3 regions of the Lysinibacillus sp. JK80 genome follow, and region 2 is predicted to be linked to each of the others. Evidence: riboswitches for the same ligand, from Rfam matches in the RefSeq annotation. Region 2 holds a riboswitch; each other region holds the start of a gene.
What was found. A riboswitch is a leader RNA that binds a small molecule or an ion and turns the genes downstream of it on or off. The one in region 2 is predicted to bind cobalamin.
Positions count from the first base shown of each region.

Region 1: it holds a riboswitch for cobalamin, as region 2 does, so the genes downstream of both, metE (5-methyltetrahydropteroyltriglutamate--homocysteine S-methyltransferase) here and cobT (nicotinate-nucleotide--dimethylbenzimidazole phosphoribosyltransferase) in region 2, are expected to answer to the same signal.
Region 3: it holds a riboswitch for cobalamin, as region 2 does, so the genes downstream of both, HXV90_RS20480 (FecCD family ABC transporter permease) here and cobT (nicotinate-nucleotide--dimethylbenzimidazole phosphoribosyltransferase) in region 2, are expected to answer to the same signal.

Region 1 covers NZ_CP058997.1:798,199-804,734, reverse strand. The annotation lists gene HXV90_RS04230 (GNAT family N-acetyltransferase) at 1-73, shown strand, start outside; gene HXV90_RS04225 (DinB family protein) at 119-586, shown strand; gene HXV90_RS04220 (DUF3888 domain-containing protein) at 614-1,354, opposite strand; gene HXV90_RS04215 (hypothetical protein) at 1,445-1,864, shown strand; gene HXV90_RS04210 (Lsa family ABC-F type ribosomal protection protein) at 1,896-3,377, opposite strand; cobalamin riboswitch at 3,942-4,121, shown strand; gene metE (5-methyltetrahydropteroyltriglutamate--homocysteine S-methyltransferase) at 4,296-6,536, shown strand, end outside.
Region 2 covers NZ_CP058997.1:1,859,973-1,866,508, reverse strand. The annotation lists gene HXV90_RS09895 (glycerol-3-phosphate dehydrogenase/oxidase) at 1-240, shown strand, start outside; gene HXV90_RS09890 (alpha/beta fold hydrolase) at 244-1,161, shown strand; gene miaA (tRNA (adenosine(37)-N6)-dimethylallyltransferase MiaA) at 1,148-2,050, shown strand; gene hfq (RNA chaperone Hfq) at 2,148-2,378, shown strand; gene HXV90_RS09875 (rhodanese-like domain-containing protein) at 2,474-2,776, shown strand; gene HXV90_RS09870 (hypothetical protein) at 2,820-3,215, opposite strand; cobalamin riboswitch at 3,624-3,799, shown strand; gene cobT (nicotinate-nucleotide--dimethylbenzimidazole phosphoribosyltransferase) at 3,891-4,946, shown strand; gene HXV90_RS09860 (trimeric intracellular cation channel family protein) at 4,998-5,603, opposite strand; gene HXV90_RS09855 (methionine gamma-lyase family protein) at 5,945-6,536, shown strand, end outside.
Region 3 covers NZ_CP058997.1:4,080,086-4,086,621, forward strand. The annotation lists gene HXV90_RS20465 (DMT family transporter) at 1-106, shown strand, start outside; gene dapF (diaminopimelate epimerase) at 188-1,045, opposite strand; gene HXV90_RS20475 (heme ABC transporter ATP-binding protein) at 1,098-1,889, opposite strand; gene HXV90_RS20480 (FecCD family ABC transporter permease) at 1,895-2,941, opposite strand; cobalamin riboswitch at 3,088-3,274, opposite strand; gene HXV90_RS20485 (biotin transporter BioY) at 3,428-4,024, shown strand; gene HXV90_RS20490 (YdhK family protein) at 4,128-4,697, shown strand; gene HXV90_RS20495 (response regulator transcription factor) at 4,739-5,440, opposite strand; gene HXV90_RS20500 (sensor histidine kinase) at 5,418-6,536, opposite strand, start outside.

The DNA.
Region 1 (6,536 bases), 1.1 Mb from region 2:
GAAAATTCCGCAATATACTATTTCACCAGATAGAGAATTAGAAGCAACCGTAATTTACTATAAATTAATTTAATCTAGGATATCGAATACTGAAAACGTGTAGAAAGGGAGCTAGTATATGAACGAAGCGCAATTATTTATGCAAATGAAAATGTGGCGTAATTGGACTGTTGAATTTCTACGTACGATCCCTGAGAATATTGCTGATCAGATACCCGCTGGACATCATAACAATATTCGTTGGAATGCTGGTCATCTATTAGTTGGTTGGGATCATACCGTTTTTCCAGCTGTCACACAAGAAAGGCATTTGCCCCTATCCTATCATGTAATGTTTCCTAGTGGCAGTAAACCAGATGACTGGACTGAGCAACCGCCAACAATGGATCAAATCATTATGCTCCTAGAGGAACAACCAATTCTTATTGAACAAGCTTGTGCAGGACATCTACATGAACCGCTTAAAGAACCTTTTTTAGGTATGAAAACATTAGGTGATATGGTTGTCTTTCATATGAACCATGAAAATTTTCACATGGGAATTATAAAAAGTATGATGCAAACGCTCTTAAAGAATGAAGCCTAACTGATGGAATCAGTTGGCTTCATTTTTCTATATATACCATGGTAACAGATCCTCCATTTTCTTACCTGGCTTACTTTTTTTATCTTTTACGATCCATGTGCCGTCTTTCTTTTGCAACTGATAGCTTACATTTGTACCATCCGCCCTTTTAAAGAGCATATAACCTATATTACCCTTGATAAAAGTGACAGGGTCTATGACATTTTTGTAGGGAATCTTTCGCTCAGGAAATAAAATATGGGTCACTATTTCCTCTGCAATCCTAGCAAGGGATTTCATATCATTATTAATTTCAGCTTGATATTGCAATTGATCGTATCGGTAGGAAGTATACGATGCTAAGTCCAGTTTAAAACTCTGCTGTATATCTAACAGTGTTGCCCTATAGAATGCGTTTATTGCCTTTTCTACATCATCTGCCTCATGTATATAGCGAAGTGTGCTGACACCAGTTGGACTGACTTCAAACGTAATGATTTCCTTACTGTAGGGTGGGGAATGTGCATGCTCAAAGGTCGTAACTTCCACGCTAACTTTAAAGCTAAACTGACTTTCTTTGACAATTTTTAAAATTTTCACATCATACAAGCCATACTGCTTAGGATAGCCATAGTAATGATCAATTTCCTTTTCAATAAATGGATTAAGGATTGTAATGAATGTGTCCCTGATTAGTTGATCATCAGTTTGTTCACTTTGCGCATAAATCTTACATGGCAGAATGAACATAGTGAAGATAGCCATTAAAACATAAGCAAATTTTTTCATGGAATAGTGACCTTTCTGCAGGATGATACTTTATAGAGTGCACCAATCACAGCAAATTATCGAGTATTTTTAAAGAAAGGGAGTTGAACAATGGAAAAAATAATAATGCCCTTTTTATGTATGCTTTTGTTATTTCCAACAGCTACTTCGGGATCAGAACCTGAAGGCTTAAAATGTCCAAATCCAGATGTATTGATGAAAACAACGGAGAAAGACAAAGACGAGCTTAGTCAAGCATTAGCTGACATCATTCCAAAAGTATATGGCTCAAGCCCTAATTATCAGGAGTGGCAAATTGAGGTGATAAAGCCCATGCCCATATTAACTGGCATGGAGGAGAATTACTATAAAATGGCGGTGAACTTCTGTGGAGAAAATGTGGCTAATCACTCCTGGTTTGTTCGATTAAGGTTTCCAAGATTACTGCCAGCGCAAAGTGCATCACTAGGTGAGCTATATATCGTAAAAGAGACAAATTCTAAATGGATCCATTGGTTTCAATATCATTAAAAAGGAAGAATCCATAAATGGATTCTTCTCTTTATGACATCGCTATCGTTTTCGTTGCTACAGTTTGTTGAAATGCCTGATCATGCTCAACAATCACCATTGTGAGATGAGAGCTTTTTATGAGCTCTTCAATCTGCATGCGTGAATAGATATCAATAAAATTGAGTGGTTCATCCCAAATATATAAATGAGCCTTCTCACACAAGCTTTTAGCAATCAGCAGCTTTTTCTTTTGCCCACCAGAATAATGAGAGATATCCTTCTCAAATTGAATACGCTCAAAATCCATCTTGCGCAGGATTGATTTAAATAACGTCTCATCAATACCATGCTCTTCAATAAATTCCGATAGCAATCCCTTTAAATGGGATGTATCCTGCTGAACATAGGAAATGACTAGACCTGAAGCTAACTTTATCGAGCCTGTATGTTGGATGGGATTACCTAGAATAAGTTTTAACATACTACTTTTTCCGCTTCCATTTTTGCCATCTAAAACAACTCGATCCCCTTGTGCCACTTTGAAGCTAATAGGCTTATTCACGATATGGTCATCGTACCGAATCGATACAACCGTGACAACAACCATTTCTTTTGATGGGTATGCCAATGGCTCTACTTTCAATGACTCGGTTTTTTCAACATTTTTTAGCAGTTTTGATTTTTCCTCAATAGCTCTTTGTTGTCTGGATTCCAGGTTCTTCGCTCGTTTCATCATCTTGGCTGCTTTATGTCCAACAAAGCCTTTGTCCAGTTTGGAACCTGAATTGGTTGTGCCGTTTTTGGAGGCTTCCACTTGATTAGACCAACCTGACGAACGCTTTGAGGATTGTTTTAATCGGTCGATATCTTTTTGCAGTCGTTGATTGGTTACTTCTTCGTGTTCCTGCTGACGATCAAAATTTAACTTCCAAGAAGAATAATTTCCACTTTGAACGTCAATATTGGCTCTATTAATCGATAGGATATGGTCAACACAGCCATCTAAAAAGCTTCTGTCATGTGAAATTAAAATAAATCCTTTTTTCCTGCGAAGATAATCGGAAACCGTCTTTCGTGCATCCGTGTCTAGGTGATTGGTTGGTTCATCAATTAATAAAAATTGACCCTCTGTCAAAAACAACGCAGCAAGCAGCACCTTTGTTTGTTCGCCATTGGATAATGTTTTAAAAGGACGATACATGACCTCCGCATCTACATGTAGGTAAGCTATTTCACGTAGACATTCCCAATCTTCTGCCTGAGGACAAATTTCCTCAAATATTTCATGGGTATATTTATTTGGATCAGAAACTGGATAGGGGAAATAAGTGAAGTCTACAGAAGAGATGATTTTTCCGCTATACTCATAATTTCCTAATAACAACTGGAAGAATGTTGTTTTACCTCGTCCGTTTCTACCGATAAATCCAAGTTTCCAATCCGTATCGATTTGAAAGTTGACGTTCTCAAAAATATTGTCAAAGCTGCTTGGATAAGAAAAAGTTAGGTTTTGTACTTGTATCATGGACATGATAATTCCTCCTTTGTATTGCAACAGATTACTTTTCATACAAAGTCGGTCTATCCATCTATGGTTGATTTCTCCGTATAAGCAGATGGATATTAACGACTTATACGGAGTGTTACATGCGTTACAATAGTTTCTGAATCGCTCATATTTTTCCTCTCCTTTATGGGTAAATGAAAGGTACAAAATCAACTATGAAAGCAAGAAAAAATCCCTCCAATTGTGCATTGGAAGGATTAGTCTTTCTCTGAATAAATGCGATTTGCCATGTGTGTCATGACAAATAAAATGCAAACTGATAGTTAAAAATGGATAGACTAACCCTATATTTTGTGTTTGAAATCATTCAATTCAAATAAAAATATAGTTTAGTTCTTCATTGTCCATTCATCAGTCCTCTCATAATTGTCTTTTTATAGTAACAAATTTTTTTACAGAATACAATGTAACCTTATTTTCATTTAGTACTATACAATAATTCCTATAATATTTATAGAAATAATTTATATAATAGTTGAAAAATAATTTCTACTATTCTGAAATATGTGCTATAGTAGGAGCATAATTGAATATTGTGTAAGACTTGGTGCCAAATGAAAGTTTGGCTTAAAAGGGAAGTCGGTGCAAATCCGACGCTGTCCCGCAACTGTAATTCGGAGCAAATCACAAATGCCACTGGGGAAACTGGGAAGGCTGTGAGGCGTGTTGATGGAAAGCCAGGAGACCTGCCAATTTCTAGTACACACCAAATACCTACGTGGAAATAGGTGGTGAAAAGTGACCAAATAGGCACTGTGCGATAACGTTTATGCGAAAGTAGATACTTTTTCGTATTGTTTTAGCATTATTAATTTTAACATGCAGCCATTTTCCTAATAGGAGAATGGCTTTTTATTTTTTCTAAAAAAGGAGCTTAAAAACATGAACTATACAAGTACATTGATCGGTTATCCCTATATAGGGGAGGAACGCGAATGGAAAAAAGCACTAGAAGCATTTTGGCGCAATGAACTTTCTGAGGAGGACTTTGAGGAAAAATTAAAGAAAATCCGTTTATCAAGAATAAACAAGCAGCTGCAACTTGGAATCGATATGGTGACAGTTGGCGACTTTACGTTTTACGATAGAATGTTAGATACAGCTTTGATGTTTGGTTTAGTTCCAAAGCGCTTTAACTGGCAAGGTGGTAAAGTCGATTTTCATACCTACTTCAGTGTAGCAAGAGGAGACAAAACAGCCGTAGCTAGTGAAATGACAAAATGGTTTAATACAAATTATCACTACATTGTTCCAGAGTATGAGGGACAAGCCTTACAACTAACAGAAAATAAAGTGTTAGCCGACTTTTTAGAGGCGAAGGAAACTTTCGGTATCATTGCGAAGCCGACACTAATTGGTCCCTATACATTTTATAAGTTAACGAAAGGCTACAACAAATTAACACAGATTGAGTACTTATTAGCTTTATTACCACTCTATACGCAGGTATTAAAAGAATTAGTGGATGCAGGTGCCACTTGGATTCAGCTAGAAGAGCCATCCCTCGTCTTAACACTTGATCCAGCAGAGATAAAGCTGGTGAAAGAAATGTATGACCAGTTAGCCACTGCCGTTCCTGAGGCTAAAATAATGCTACAGACTTATTTCGAAGCTTTAAGTGCCTATGAAGCATTAAGTACATTGCCTGTTCAAGGATTCGGTTTGGACTTTGTTCATGGCTATAAAGGAAATATGGCGTCACTTCGTCAATTTGGTTTCCCGCAGGATAAAGTATTAGGAATAGGGGTAGTGAATGGCCGTGATATTTGGCGTTCAAACCTGGCGGAGGTCAATGCGACGATTCAAGCCATTGAACAGCTAAGTCATGCGGCTGAACTATGGATTCAACCATCAAGTAACCTACAGCACGTTCCAATCACAACCTCTCTTGAAAATGAACTTGACCCTGTTTTAAAGCAGTCTCTGGCCTTCGCAGATGAGAAAATCGTAGAAATCACGGGGCTGACTAAATATAGACGAGATAAAGATGGTTCCTTACAACATAATTTTTCAGAAAGTATGAAGGCGATTGAGGCTCTAAAAAATCATCCAATCCGCCAAAATAAGTTAATTCATCAAGCCGTTCAAACTGTGACAAAGCAAGATTTTGAACGACACAGTAATTTTACGAAGCGACAAACGATCCAACAACAAGCCTTAGGATTACCGCTGTTTCCAACAACTACAATCGGTAGCTTCCCGCAATCAGATGAAGTGAAAAGAAATCGTAATGCGTGGCGAAAGAAACAATTATCGAATGAAGCCTATGAAACATTTTTAGAAGACGAAACAAAGCGCTGGATCTCCATACAAGAGGAATTAGATATCGATGTACTTGTTCATGGTGAATTTGAGCGTACAGATATGGTCGAATATTTCGGTGAAAAGCTGACTGGCTTTGCCTTTACAGAGAAAGCGTGGGTTGTTTCATATGGATCACGCTGTGTGAAGCCTCCGATCATTTATGGAGATGTTGCATGGGCTTCACCAATTACCGTAAAAGAATCCGCCTATGCCCAAAGCCTAACGAAGCGATTTGTAAAAGGCATGCTGACAGGGCCAGTAACAATATTAAATTGGTCCTTTGTGCGAGATGATTTGTCCCGTAAAGATGTCGCTTATCAAATTGCATTAGCACTCCGTAAAGAGGTGGAAGCACTAGAAAACGCAGGTATATCAATTATTCAAGTGGACGAGCCAGCGTTAAGAGAAGGTTTACCGCTTAGAAAGGAGGAATGGGGGGCTTACTTAGAGTGGGCTGTCAATTCCTTTAAGCTTGCGACATCTAGTGTCAAAGATGAAACACAAATCCATACACATATGTGTTACTGCGAGTTTAATGATTTCATCGAACCAATTAGCGCACTAGATGCAGATGTGATTTCCATAGAAACATCACGAAGTCATGGGGAACTTATTACCTCACTACAAGCACAGCCCTATAAAAAAGGAATTGGCTTAGGCGTCTATGATATTCATAGCCCTCGTGTACCAAGCGAGGATGAAATGCTCGCTATTATGAAAGATAGTCTACAGGTGCTGGACCGTTATCAATTCTGGGTGAATCCAGATTGTGGCTTAAAAACGAGAAAAGAAGATGAAACCGTTGCAGCTTTAGCGAAT
Region 2 (6,536 bases):
TTACATGCGATGCTACTGTATGGCATTGAAGCCGAAATGGTCTATACACCAAGCGACTTCTTTATCCGTCGGACTGGTTTATTATACTTCGATATTGAAGCAGTAAAACTTTATAAACAGCAAGTGATTCAGGTGATGCAACAACGCTTAAATTATACAGAGGAGCAAAAAAATAGATATATTGCTGAATTAGAGCAAGCCATTAACGATGCAACAAATTTTGTGAAAGAAGGGGAGTAAGGGATGGAGCGTTATATTCAAATGTCGGATAAACAATTTGTCTTCACGCGAACATTGGAGCCTTCAACGCCATGTATTGGACATATTCACATTTTGCATGGCATGGCAGAGCACAGCGGTCGCTATTTAACATTTGCGAAAACACTCAACGCAGCAGGCTATGTTGTGACGATGCACGATCACCGTGGGCATGGTGAAACGGCAGCATATAATGGGACATTGGGCTTTTTTGCTGAAGAAAACGGCTTTGAGCGTGTAGTAAAAGATGCTCATGAAGTGATTACACAACTTCACGTACCATACGCTAATGTACCATTAATTCTCTTTGGCCATAGTATGGGTTCTTTCATTACTAGACGCTATATTCAATTATACGGAGAGCAAGTAGATAATGTTATTCTCTGTGGCACTGGAAATGTGACAGCCTTGCATGCTGTAGGAAATCTAGTAGCCAAGGCTTTAGCTAAGGGACTAGGAAAAGAAACTGAAAGTAAGCTGTTAAATCAATTGAGCTTTGGTAGCTTTAATAAGCAATTTCCTAATCCGAAGACTGCCTATGATTGGTTATGTTCAGTACAACAAGAGGTGGAAAAGTATATCGATGATCCCTATTGTGGCTTTATTCCAACGAATCAATTTTTCGTGGATTTAACAACTGGCTTTGCCACACTAAATCGTAAAAGAGAATTAGCAAAAGTAAGAAAAGACCTCCCTATTCTCTTGATTAGTGGCAGTAAAGATCCGGTTGGTGAACGGGGGCTAGGCGTTTACAAAGTTGCTGAACAGTTAGCAGCGGTGGGAGTAGAGGATGTAACGGTTTATTTATTCGAGGATAAACGACATGAAATTTTAAATGAAGACAATCAAGAAGCGGTCTTTCAAGTTTTATTACGGTGGTTAGAAAAATATGATAGAAACTAAATTGCAGCAGGCAGAGGTCGTAGCAATAGTAGGACCGACTGCCTCAGGTAAAACGGCATTAAGCATTGAACTGGCAAAAAAATATCACGGTGAAGTCATTAATGGTGATTCCATGCAAGTTTATAAAGGGCTCGATATTGGGACAGCTAAAATTACCGAAGAAGAGATGGAGGGCGTTCCTCATCATTTACTTAGCTTTTTAGAGCCTACAGAATCTTTTTCGGTAGCAGATTATCAAAAATTAGTACGTGCGAAGATCGCGGAAATACAAGCTCGTCAAAAATTACCTATAATAGTAGGAGGCTCTGGCTTATATGTACAAGCTGTCCTCTATGATTTCCAATTTACTGATGAAAAAGTAGATGAAGAAGCACGAAAAGCCTACTATGAGGAATTAGCAAAGCTTGGCCCTGAGGCAATGCATGACAAACTAAAACAACTAGACCCTCAAACAGCGGAGACAATCCATCCAAACAATACACGTCGTGTTATTCGTGCATTAGAAATGCTGGAATTAAGCGGTGTATCAAAAGCAGCTGAAGCGCAAAATCGAGGGGAAGTACCCCTTTACGACCATGTTATTTTAGGTCTAGGTCAAAACATGTCCCGTGACGTGCTATATGACCGTATTAATCGTCGTGTTGATTTAATGGTGGAAAATGGTCTTCTGCAAGAGGTGAAGGGATTATGGCAGCAAAATATCCGTGGAGTACAGTCTATACAAGCCATCGGGTATAAAGAATTATATGATTATTTAGATGGCAAATGTACCCTAGAGGAAGCCCTTGATAGCCTAAAACAAAATTCCCGTCGCTATGCAAAAAGACAGCTTACTTATTTCCGTAATAAAATGGATGTCCATTTTATTACGCCGGATGATCGATTATAAGAATAAAGAAAAATTTCTAAAAATTACTAATTGATAAATTGGTAGAACGTGCTACTATAGGAATGAAGAGGTAGAAAGTTAGTAGGGAGGCTATTTGATGAAATCAATCAATTTGCAAGATACGTTCTTGAACCAACTACGTAAAAACAGTGTTTTTGTAACTGTATTTCTGTTAAACGGATTTCAGTTAAAAGGGACTGTGAAATCATATGATAATTTTACAGTATTACTACTTGATGCTGAGAATAAGCAGCACCTAATCTACAAGCATGCCATTTCTACATTCGTACCAGCAAAACAAATAGAGTTTTTAGAGACAGAAGTATAATAAGTTTGTTAAACAGTTAGTGTTCTCACACTGGCTGTTTTTTTTGCTACAAGCTATAATGATAGTGGAATTTGATATTTTGGAGGACAAAGTTTATGAAAACAATGGAAACAACACAATTATTAGATCTGTTAGATGCAAATGAGGACCTATATATTATCGATGTACGTGAAGAGGATGAAGTAGCCCATGGCATGATCCCAGGTGCTCAACATATTGCACTCGGAACTATCCCTGAACGTTTAGAGGAATTAGATGTAGAAAAGCCATATATTATTGTATGTAAGGCTGGAGCTCGTTCTGCCAATGCGTGTGCTTACTTAGAGGCACAAGGATTTGATGTAACAAACCTTGAAGGCGGCATGCTGGCTTATGATGGAGAATTAGAATTTAAATAAATCATGAAAAAAGAAAGAGTATACACTCTTTCTTTTTTCATGATTATTTTTTCAAGGCATCCATGATAAAATTAAAATTCTCTTCAAAGTTTTTGTAGATATTAACATTTTTTTGTCCCTGCACTTTTGAAGCATAACTAGCAAAGTTTAGACCAGCTCCATAAATTTGTAGTGCTCCATTCGCCAAATCCCCTTTTTGGAGAAGCTCAATGCCATCTTTCAAGAAATTTTGACTCTCCTCGAAATGACACTCCGTAATGTATTTATCACCACTATGAAATAACTTTAAATTTTCTAGTATTTTATTTGCTGTCTCTTCACTGATCGAAGCGTCGATATTGATTAACAACTGATTGATCGGTTTTACGAGTTTGGCATAGAGGCTATCGTGCGTTTCACAGGTTTCAGCAATAGCGTTTCTTAATTGTTTTGTATTCATCGTATCTACTCCTAACTTTTCATCGTTTTACTATTGATACTTACCCTAATTTTAATCATAGAAATAATTTATGTTTACATTGAACAGATTATTAAGGTTTCAACTTTTATGTTCAACATTACTCAGTGAATTGGCAGAACATATGCTATGGAAGGTAGAGATGATGGAAAAGTCTGTAGTTTACTTGTTATGGCAATTGATTCAGTAATGGATTTTTGTACAAGCCGAGTGTTAGACATAGAGAATTCTAAAAAGCACTAATTATGGAAGACTAGGAATCAAGTGAAGGAATCATTTATTGTGACAAGCACTTGATAAGCTTATATTGGGAATACAGTATGTACTAAGTTAACACTCAAAAAAATTTTCCCTCTTGACACTAAAAAAGTTGTAAAGTAGATTTAACATAATTACATAAAAGCAATAGGTGCCCATTAGGGAGAATAGGGAATAAAGTGAAAAGCTTTAGCGGACCCGCCACTGTATAAGGGAATTTCATAGTGTATGCCACTAGCAAATTGCTGGGAAGGTACTATGAGGTGTTGAACTTGAGCCAGGAGACCTGCCTACATGCTATAGAAGATATAGATGATGGAAAAGTCTGTAGTTTATTTGTCATGACAATAAACTACAGACTTTTTATTTTGTCTTATGAGAACGAGAGGAGAAATAATCATGCAATTATTACAAGACACGATTCAAAACATTCAGGGGGCTGATATGAAAAGTATGGAGCAAGCTAGAAAGCGGATTGATGCGCTTTGTAAGCCCCCGGGTAGCTTGGGTAAACTAGAATCAATTGCCGTACAGCTCTCTGGTATAACAGGACAATTATATCCGACGGTCAACAAAAAAGTGATGATTGTCTGTGCTGCAGATCATGGTGTTTGCGAGGAAGGTGTAACCACGAATCCACAAGATGTTACGGTCTTTCAAACATTAAATTTTCCTAAGGGGGGTACAGGCGTTTGTGCGATTGCGGGGATTACCAATGCAAAGGTGGTCACAGTAGATGTGGGTGTAAAAGAAGATATTCCACTTGATGCAGGTGTCATTATTCATAAAATTAAATATGGTACAGATAACATGGCACATGGTCCAGCTATGGCCAAACAAGAAGCCATTCAATCGATAGAAGTAGGAATCCGTGTGGCCACTGAGGAAATCATAAAAGGTGCTGATGTACTTGGGACTGGAGAAATGGGCATCGGCAATACAACACCAAGTGCTGCGATATTAGCTGTTTTAACGGGATGCAACCCTATCGAAGTAACGGGGTTTGGTGCAGGAGTAGGCCAAGGAGGCATTGCCTATAAAGCGGCAGTTATTGAAAAAGCAATTACCTTAAATAAGCCTAATCCAAATGATGTTATTGATGTTCTGGCTAAGGTTGGAGGGTTAGAGATAGGGGCTATGACAGGTATTATTCTTGGCGCTGCTGCCCATCGTAAACCCGTTGTCATTGATGGATTTATTTCAACTATAGCAGCCCTCATTGCTTATAAGCTCGAACCAAAAGTAATCGATTATATCATTCCTTCCCATGCTTCAGAGGAACCAGGGGCAAAAATTGCCGCTGCCTTACTAGGCATTGAACCAATGTTGCACATGAATATGCGTTTAGGCGAAGGTTCTGGAGCAGCCTTAGCCTTTCCGATTTTAGATGCAGCTTGCTCGATGATGAAAAACATGGCGACTTTAGAAGAATCAATGCAGTTGTTAAAAAGATAAAAACAATAAAACAGCCAATGACTTAATTTTTGGTCATTGGCTGAATGGTGTTTATGCACGATTTAACTTTCGTAATGGCAAGCGCCACTTCATCATATAGGAAAGAATACGTAAAGCTGTAATCACTGCGAATAAAATATAAAGGAAAATGTCTCCTGTAAAAACCTCGAATCCGATTAGCAATCCTGCAAGAGCTGCCCAAACACCATAAACTTCATCACGGAGAACTAATGGTTTTCTTCTAGCTAATAAATCTCGTACAATACCCCCACCTGAACCTGTCAAAACAGCAGCTACAATGACTGCGCTTACTGGCATATCAAGCTTAACAGCATAGAGTGCGCCTTGAATAGCGAATGCTGATAAGCCAATCGCATCTGTGAAGTTACCCCAACGATGCCAATGTTGAATCAGATGATGCGGAAAAATAAAGAATATCGTAATCGCAGCAAGCGCTATTTGAAACATCATATCCTGTCCCCAAAGTGTTGTGACAGGTAGTCCAATGAGTAAATTTCGGATAGCTCCTCCACCAAAAGCAGTCACAATACCAAGTATATATACACCGAATAAATCGTATTCTTCTTCCATGGCAATAATTGCCCCAGAAATAGCAAAGGCAATTGTTCCTATAATACTAAAAACCTCCCAAGCCATCCCTTTCACCCCTTCTATCAATAAATAAACTTTATTAAAAGTTAAAAGACTTTTTACGTAACAGAATCTATGAATTTAATAGCCAAAATCGGTCATTAAATACGCATCTTGAAATGAGTCCGCACATTAGCTTAGCGTAAAATCCTCTTAGAAACAATAGGCAAGTTTTACAGGTGCACATACAAATTGATAAAATGTGATTAAAATAAAGAAAAACATTCGTCAAAAGCGTTCATATACCAGTAGTTGGTTAGGGAATTCTAGAGTGATTGAAGTCAATTTAGATAGTCAATAAATCTTACTGATTGAAATGCGAGACATTGTGAAATGGAGAAGAAAGAATGACGTTTACATCAAATTTATCAACAGAAACGCTATCGTTAGCGGCAAAAGTAGAGGAGCAAGTTCGGCCTTATCATGCCAATGTAGAAGAAATGGCGTTCTACAATCAGCAGAAGGTGCTAGCAGCTTTCAGAAAGCATCAAGTAAGTGATTATCATTTACACCCATCAAACGGCTATGGCTATGATGATGAGGGGCGCGATAATCTAGAGCGTGTTTATGCGGAGGTATTTGGTGCAGAGGCAGCCATAGTCCGACCACAAATTATTTCAGGCACACATGCAATCACGCTTAGTCTATTCGGTGTTTTGCGTCCTGGTGATGAGCTGCTTTATATTTCTGGGCAGCCATATGATACATTGCAATCCATTGTCGATGGTGGTGATAAAGATACAGGTTCACTGAAAGATTATAAAATCGGTTATCGACATGTGGATTTACTAGATAATCAGGTTATTGATTGGGCAGGTGTAGAAGCGGCCATTACAGCACAAACCAAAATGATTGCGATTCAGCGTTCAAAAGGCTATGCCACACGTCCATCTTTTACAATTGAAGAAATTGCAGAAATGTGTGTAAAGGTACGTAAAA
Region 3 (6,536 bases), 2.2 Mb from region 2:
TGTACTCGTAAATATCATTTTCTTTGGCGAATCTAAAAATCTATCACGTATTATCAGTATCATAGCAATTATCATAGGTGTAGCAGGCTTAAAAGCAGTATCTTAATGGCTTTACAATATAGGACGCCACTCTTAAATCGGAGGCGTCCTGTATTCATTTATTTAAAATGGCATGAAATGGGAGTAATTAAGATAAAAATTCATAAATACCATCCGCTATAAATTCTGCAGGTCCACGCATCCAGATATGGTCATTGTCAGCCCATCGAATGACTAAGTCACCGCCCCTAAGTTGGACTACTATCTCTTCTTCCTTCTGACAAAAACCATTTAATATAGCAGCCACTACCGCTGCACAAGCACCTGTCCCACATGCCTCTGTTATACCCGAACCTCGTTCCCAAACGCAGCATTTTAATGCCTTCTCATGAACAACCTCTACAAACTCAACATTGCAACGATAAGGAAATCTCATATCGTTTGCTATAATACCGCCTAATGTTCTTAATGGTGCTTGCTCGATCGCATTCACAAAAACTACAGTATTCGGATTGCCCAAAAACAAAGCTGTTACCAAAAGAGAGTGTTGGGGTAAAGGAAATATCTCATTGATGACAAGCTCATTTGGGTTTCCTAACATCGGAATGTCTTTGCGCAATAAGAGAGGTTTGCCCATATCGACAATCACTTCTATTACACGATTGTCTTGCACCACTACCTGTGCCAGCATAATCCCGGATTTCGTTTCAATCGTAATTAGCTCTTGTCGTACAATATGACGTTCAAAAATATACTTAGCAACACAGCGAAGACCGTTACCACAATTTGTCCCCTCAGATCCATCTTTATTAAATACACGCATACCACAGTCAGCAATTTTAGAGGGTTGGATAATAATCAATCCATCTGAGCCAATACCAGTATGGACATTGGCCATTTTTTGAGCCAATTCACAAAAGATATCTTCCTTGTAATCATGTTGGAAAAGATCAAGATAGATATAGCTGTTGCCAATACCATGCATTTTCGTAAAGGCTATTTGCATACAGTCACTCCTTAAAGGATGTTTTATGTATCTAATAGAAGATGAAACTTTTCTATATTTGGCTAAACCCCTTCGTGAACTGTTCAGGAACATATGTAAGATACGGCTTCCCTGTCATTGGATGTATTTGAATATCCGCAAAAACACCAAATACATCTTGCAGCACTGTTGGCGTAAGTACTTCCTCTGGTGTACCATGACAAACTATTCGCCCTTGCTGTAAAACGTAAATTTGATCGCAATACATAGCAGCAATATTCAAATCATGTAAAGCTGCTACTACGGTTAAATGCAAAGTCTGAATTAAATCCATAAGTTGAAGTTGATGTTGAATATCTAAATGATTCGTCGGCTCATCTAATATTAATATCTGTGCTTGTTGAGCGAGTGCCCTTGCAACCATGACACGTTTTTTCTCGCCACCAGAAAGCGAACTAAAGCTTCGTTTCTCTAAATGCGATATGCCCGTTTGTCTAAGAGCCTCTTTAACAATTTGAAAATCTTTCTCTTGATCAAGCTCTAACAGCTTTTTATGTGGGGTTCTTCCCATACTGACTAAATCATGCACAGTGAAATCAAATAATACGGGTGTCTCTTGGCTTACAACAGCCAAATTTTTCGCAATTGCTTTACTTGATTGCTTTAATATATCTTGCTCATTTAATACTACCGATCCACTTTCAGGTTTTAGGAGACGATACATATTTTTTAACAATGTAGATTTTCCGCTCCCATTAGGACCAATTAATCCAACAAATTGCTTTTCTTTTATTTGAATGCTTACATCATGCAGTATACGCTGATCGTAAATGGAGAATGATACTTTTTTCGCTTCTAATGTCATGGAAGTTAATCTCCTTCACCGAAAGAATAGTTGTTACGACGGAGAAGCCAAATGAAAAATGGTCCTCCACAAAAAGCTGTAATAATACCAATTGGCATTTCCTGAGGAGCAATAATAATTCGAGCAAAAGCATCTGCCCACACTAAGAATATTCCACCTATTAAAGCACTGATAGGTATTACGTATTTATAGTTTGAGCCCACAATTAAACGCACAATATGGGGAATAATCAATCCCACAAATCCTATAGAACCACTAACTGCGACAAGCACACCTGTTAATAGAGATACTAGTAGTATTAACTGAATACGGAATTGCTGAAGATTAACGCCTAATGTCACTGCCGCCTCTTCTCCTAGTAATAATAAATTTAAATTGCGATAGTGTAGCCACAGTAGCCCAAATACAATAAAAAATACGAAAGCTGGAATCACAATATTATTCCATTTGGCTCCAGCTAAACTACCTAGCATCCAAAACATAACAGCCTTTAAGGCCCCTTCTTGCTTTGACATCATTAAAATAAAGTTAGAGATAGCCGTTAAGATAAAGGACACAGCCATGCCTGCCAATAGCAAGCGGAAAATAGAGACACGTCCCCCAACACGTGATAAGAAAAAGACAAGTGCAATGGCAAGTAATGAACCAAGGAATGCGGATACTGAAAGAGCGTAAATACCTAAAAATGAAAAGGCTCCTAAAATAATCACAGAAGTAGCTCCGACAGCTGCCCCTGAAGAAATCCCTAGAATATACGGGTCTGCAATAGAATTACGTACTAGTGCCTGAATGGCTGCCCCTGCAATAGCTAACCCCGCTCCTACTATCACAGCTAGCAAAACACGAGGTGCTCTTATTTGCCAGATGATGATTTCCTGAGAGCGACTCCAATCTTGCTCGATCGAATTTTGTATAAAAGGAATTTTAGAAAGAATAACTTTCCATACATATAACGGTGTAACTGAAACTGAGCCAACCATTACAGCAAAGGTCATTGAAACAATTAATACCATGAAAAGTACGAAGGAAAATAACATAAATTTTTTATTCATCTGTTTTAAACTCCTACTGAATATTGATGAATGAAGCAATAAAAAAAGGTATCCCATGCGAAAATGCGCATAGAAATACCCAAGATTAAACAAAGTCAGAAAAATATCCAGCTATTGTCCGTAATTGCTTGCATCCTCGTGGGCATTACAGGTATTACTAAATGGCAGGTCTCCTGGCTTCGATTCACTATCCTATAATTGCCTTCCCATTCTTAAACAGTGGCAAATCATATTATAGGATTCCTCGTTACAGTTGCGGGACAGCGTCGGACTTCCACCGACTTCCCTTTTAAGTGACATTCAAAATGTCACACCAATAGTATTTGAAGTTATAAAATTGTGACGGTTCTATCATACATTTTTATAGATAGATAGTCTACTTCAATTTAATCCAACAATTGAGTTAACTTATTTAAATAATAAGGTTGACACAAATACATTCGTTTTTTACACTAGCAGTAATAACTTATAAAACGAGGTGAAATCATGGCAACTGTTACACAACATAGTCACCATAAGTTAAGAACTGTTGACATTACCTACATTGGATTATTTACAACGTTAATGATGGTGGGTGCTAATATCACTTCCTTTGCACCTTTTATGGTAGTTGGTGGTGTACCCATTACGCTTCAAACCTTCTTTGCAATTTTAGCAGGGCTTATTCTTGGTAGTAGAAAAGGTGCGCTCGCCTGCACAATTTATATGTGCGTAGGATTGGCAGGAGCTCCTGTCTTTGCTCGTTTCGGTGGTGGAATTGGCCAAATTTTAAGCCCTACCTTTGGGTTTATTATTACATTTATATTTGCGGCATTTGTTGCGGGGTTGATCGTAGAACGAAGCGGAACAAAGAAAAGTTTTATCGTAGCTGCTTTGGTAGCAACGGCTATAAATTATTTGATAGGAACAAATTGGATGTTTTTTGCCTATAAGCTATGGGCAAGTGCGCCAGAGAATTTTTCATATAAGCTCGTTTGGCTTTGGATGATTCCTCCACTACCAAAAGATATTATTTTAGCTATTTTTGCTGGTATCTTCGCCCATAGATTACAAAAAACATTGAAGATCATGCCCATTCAATAGCATATCTCCCCGCCAGACTAAAGAAATGTTTTTCATAGGTTATATCCATCGTTTCTGCACATTTATTTGCTACATTAGGAGCACATAGTGAGGAGGATATCATATGAAATTCAATAAAAGATGGTCAGTCGGACTATTATCAGTAGTCGCTCTAATTAGTTTATCGGCTTGTACAGAGGATCAAACAAAACCTGCGTCCACTTCTAATGAAGCTGCTGAAGAAATGGATCATTCTACAATGAACCATTCAAGTTCTGGCGAAGTACCAGTAACGTTAAAAAAAGCTGAAAATCCGAAATTTCCTATAGGAAGCACAGCCATTATTACAGATGGACATATGGAAGGTATGAAAGGGGCCGAAGCAACAATAGTAGGTGCCTATACTACAACTGCCTATGTTATTTCCTATGAGCCTACATCTGGTGGAAAGCGAATAGAAAAGCATAAGTGGGTAATTCATGAAGAATTAATTGACCCACAAGAAGCACCACTGGCTCCTGGAACAGAAGTAAAAACGGACGCAACACATATGGAAGGTATGGAAAATGCAACTGTCCTTATTGACGAGGCTGTGCAAACAACTGTATATATGGTTGATTATACTTCCACTACAAGTGGTGAAGCTGTAACAAATCATAAATGGGTAACAGAAGAAGAGCTTAGTCCAAAATAATAGAAATAACCTCTACCTTCAATTCTGGTAGAGGTTAATTTCTAGCTTTTATGTTCCATTTGCTTTCTCTTTGCAGACTTATGCCATTTATAGCCAATGCCCCAAACGGTTTGCAAGTAATCATCCGCCGGAAAACCACTTTTTCTTAATTTTTCTCGTAAATTACGTACATGTGAATCAATGGTACGATCTTCAATCGTTACATCATATCCCCAAACGGCATGTATAAGGTGTTCCCTAGAAAATGCTCTATTTTGATAATCTAAAAATAGGGCGAGCATGGCAAATTCCTTTGGTGTTAATGGAATTGCCTTATGTTGAAAATATACTTCAAAGGACTCTCTATCTAAACAAAGCCCTTCAAAGTTAATCACTTTTTCTTCAGATATCGTTCTTCTTAATACAGCATGTATGCGTGCTAACAATTCTTCCTCATCAAAAGGCTTTAAAACGTAGTCATCAGCACCAAGATTTAAACCTTTTACAATATCAGCGTGTTCTCCTTTTGCAGTAAGCATAATGATAGGAACATCCCAAAACTTCCTAATTTCCTGGCAAACCTGCCACCCATCCATCTCTGGCATCATAATATCCAAAAGAACTAAATCCACATGCTCTTCTTCTAAAAAATCCAATGCCTCTTGTATAGAAGACATTGCTCTACAAATAAATAGTGGTTCCAAATAAAGGGTTAATAAATCTAACATTCTTGGTTCATCATCAATGCATAAAATCGTTTTCATTCGTTTCTACTCCTTTAAATGATAATTCAAAAGTAGTCCCTTTATTTATTTCACTTCTAACCTTTATTTCTCCCCCATGTGCTTGTACAAGCTCCTTGACAATAGCAAGCCCAAGTCCAGATCCACCTAAAGCACGACTACGTGATTTTTCCACTCGATAAAACCGATCAAAAATATACGGTAAATCCTTCTTTGGAATTCCTTTCCCTGTGTCTTCAACGATGATGCTTAAAATTCCACTGTCTTGTTTTACAGTGACTGTAGTCATATCTCCTGGTGCACAATAGATTAATGCATTATTTAATAGATTAATCAGAATTTGCTCAAGTCTTGCTTCATCTGCACATAGTGTTAAGCCATTATCACAACGTACAACTAAATAGATACCTTTATCTTGAAAAGCGGGACTTAATTTTTCTTCAATGCTTGTAAAAAACGGCTCTAAATGTAAGCAATGTTTTTCAATTACAAATGAGTTTTCATCCATTTTCGCTAAATCAAATAAATCTTTGATTAATCTAGAAAGTCTATTTGTTTCTTCTATTATAATAGCTAAATACTTTTGACGATCTTGCCCTGTTAAATCCCGTTTAGCAAGAATGTCTGTATAGCCTTTAATAAAAGTTAGCGGTGTACGAAGCTCATGTGCAATACTTGATAAAAACTCCTTACGCTCTTGCCTTAGATGATTTAAATCATTGGATAAAAGCTGGATAGCATTTGATAAATCCCCAAGCTCATCTTTTCCATTCGTAGAAAGAGCAACTGTAAAATCACCCTTACTCATTTTCAATGTAGCCTCTTTCATTTGAATAAGTGGCTTAGCCAGCTTACGAGATAGAACAACAATGACTGCAATACTGACTAGACCAGATACAATACCCACGATGAGAAAATGCTTATTCAGCCGTTTCATTAATGCATGGATGGAATCGGTATTTTGAAACATAAATACATAGCCAATCGTTCCTTGCTGATTTTGAATAGGGCTTATAGTCGCAATTGCTTTAACTTCTTGCCAATTGTCTTGTAAAACCCTTCCTTCATAAGGTATTTCCCCCTCTATTTCACGAATCAGATCACTGATTTCTTGATG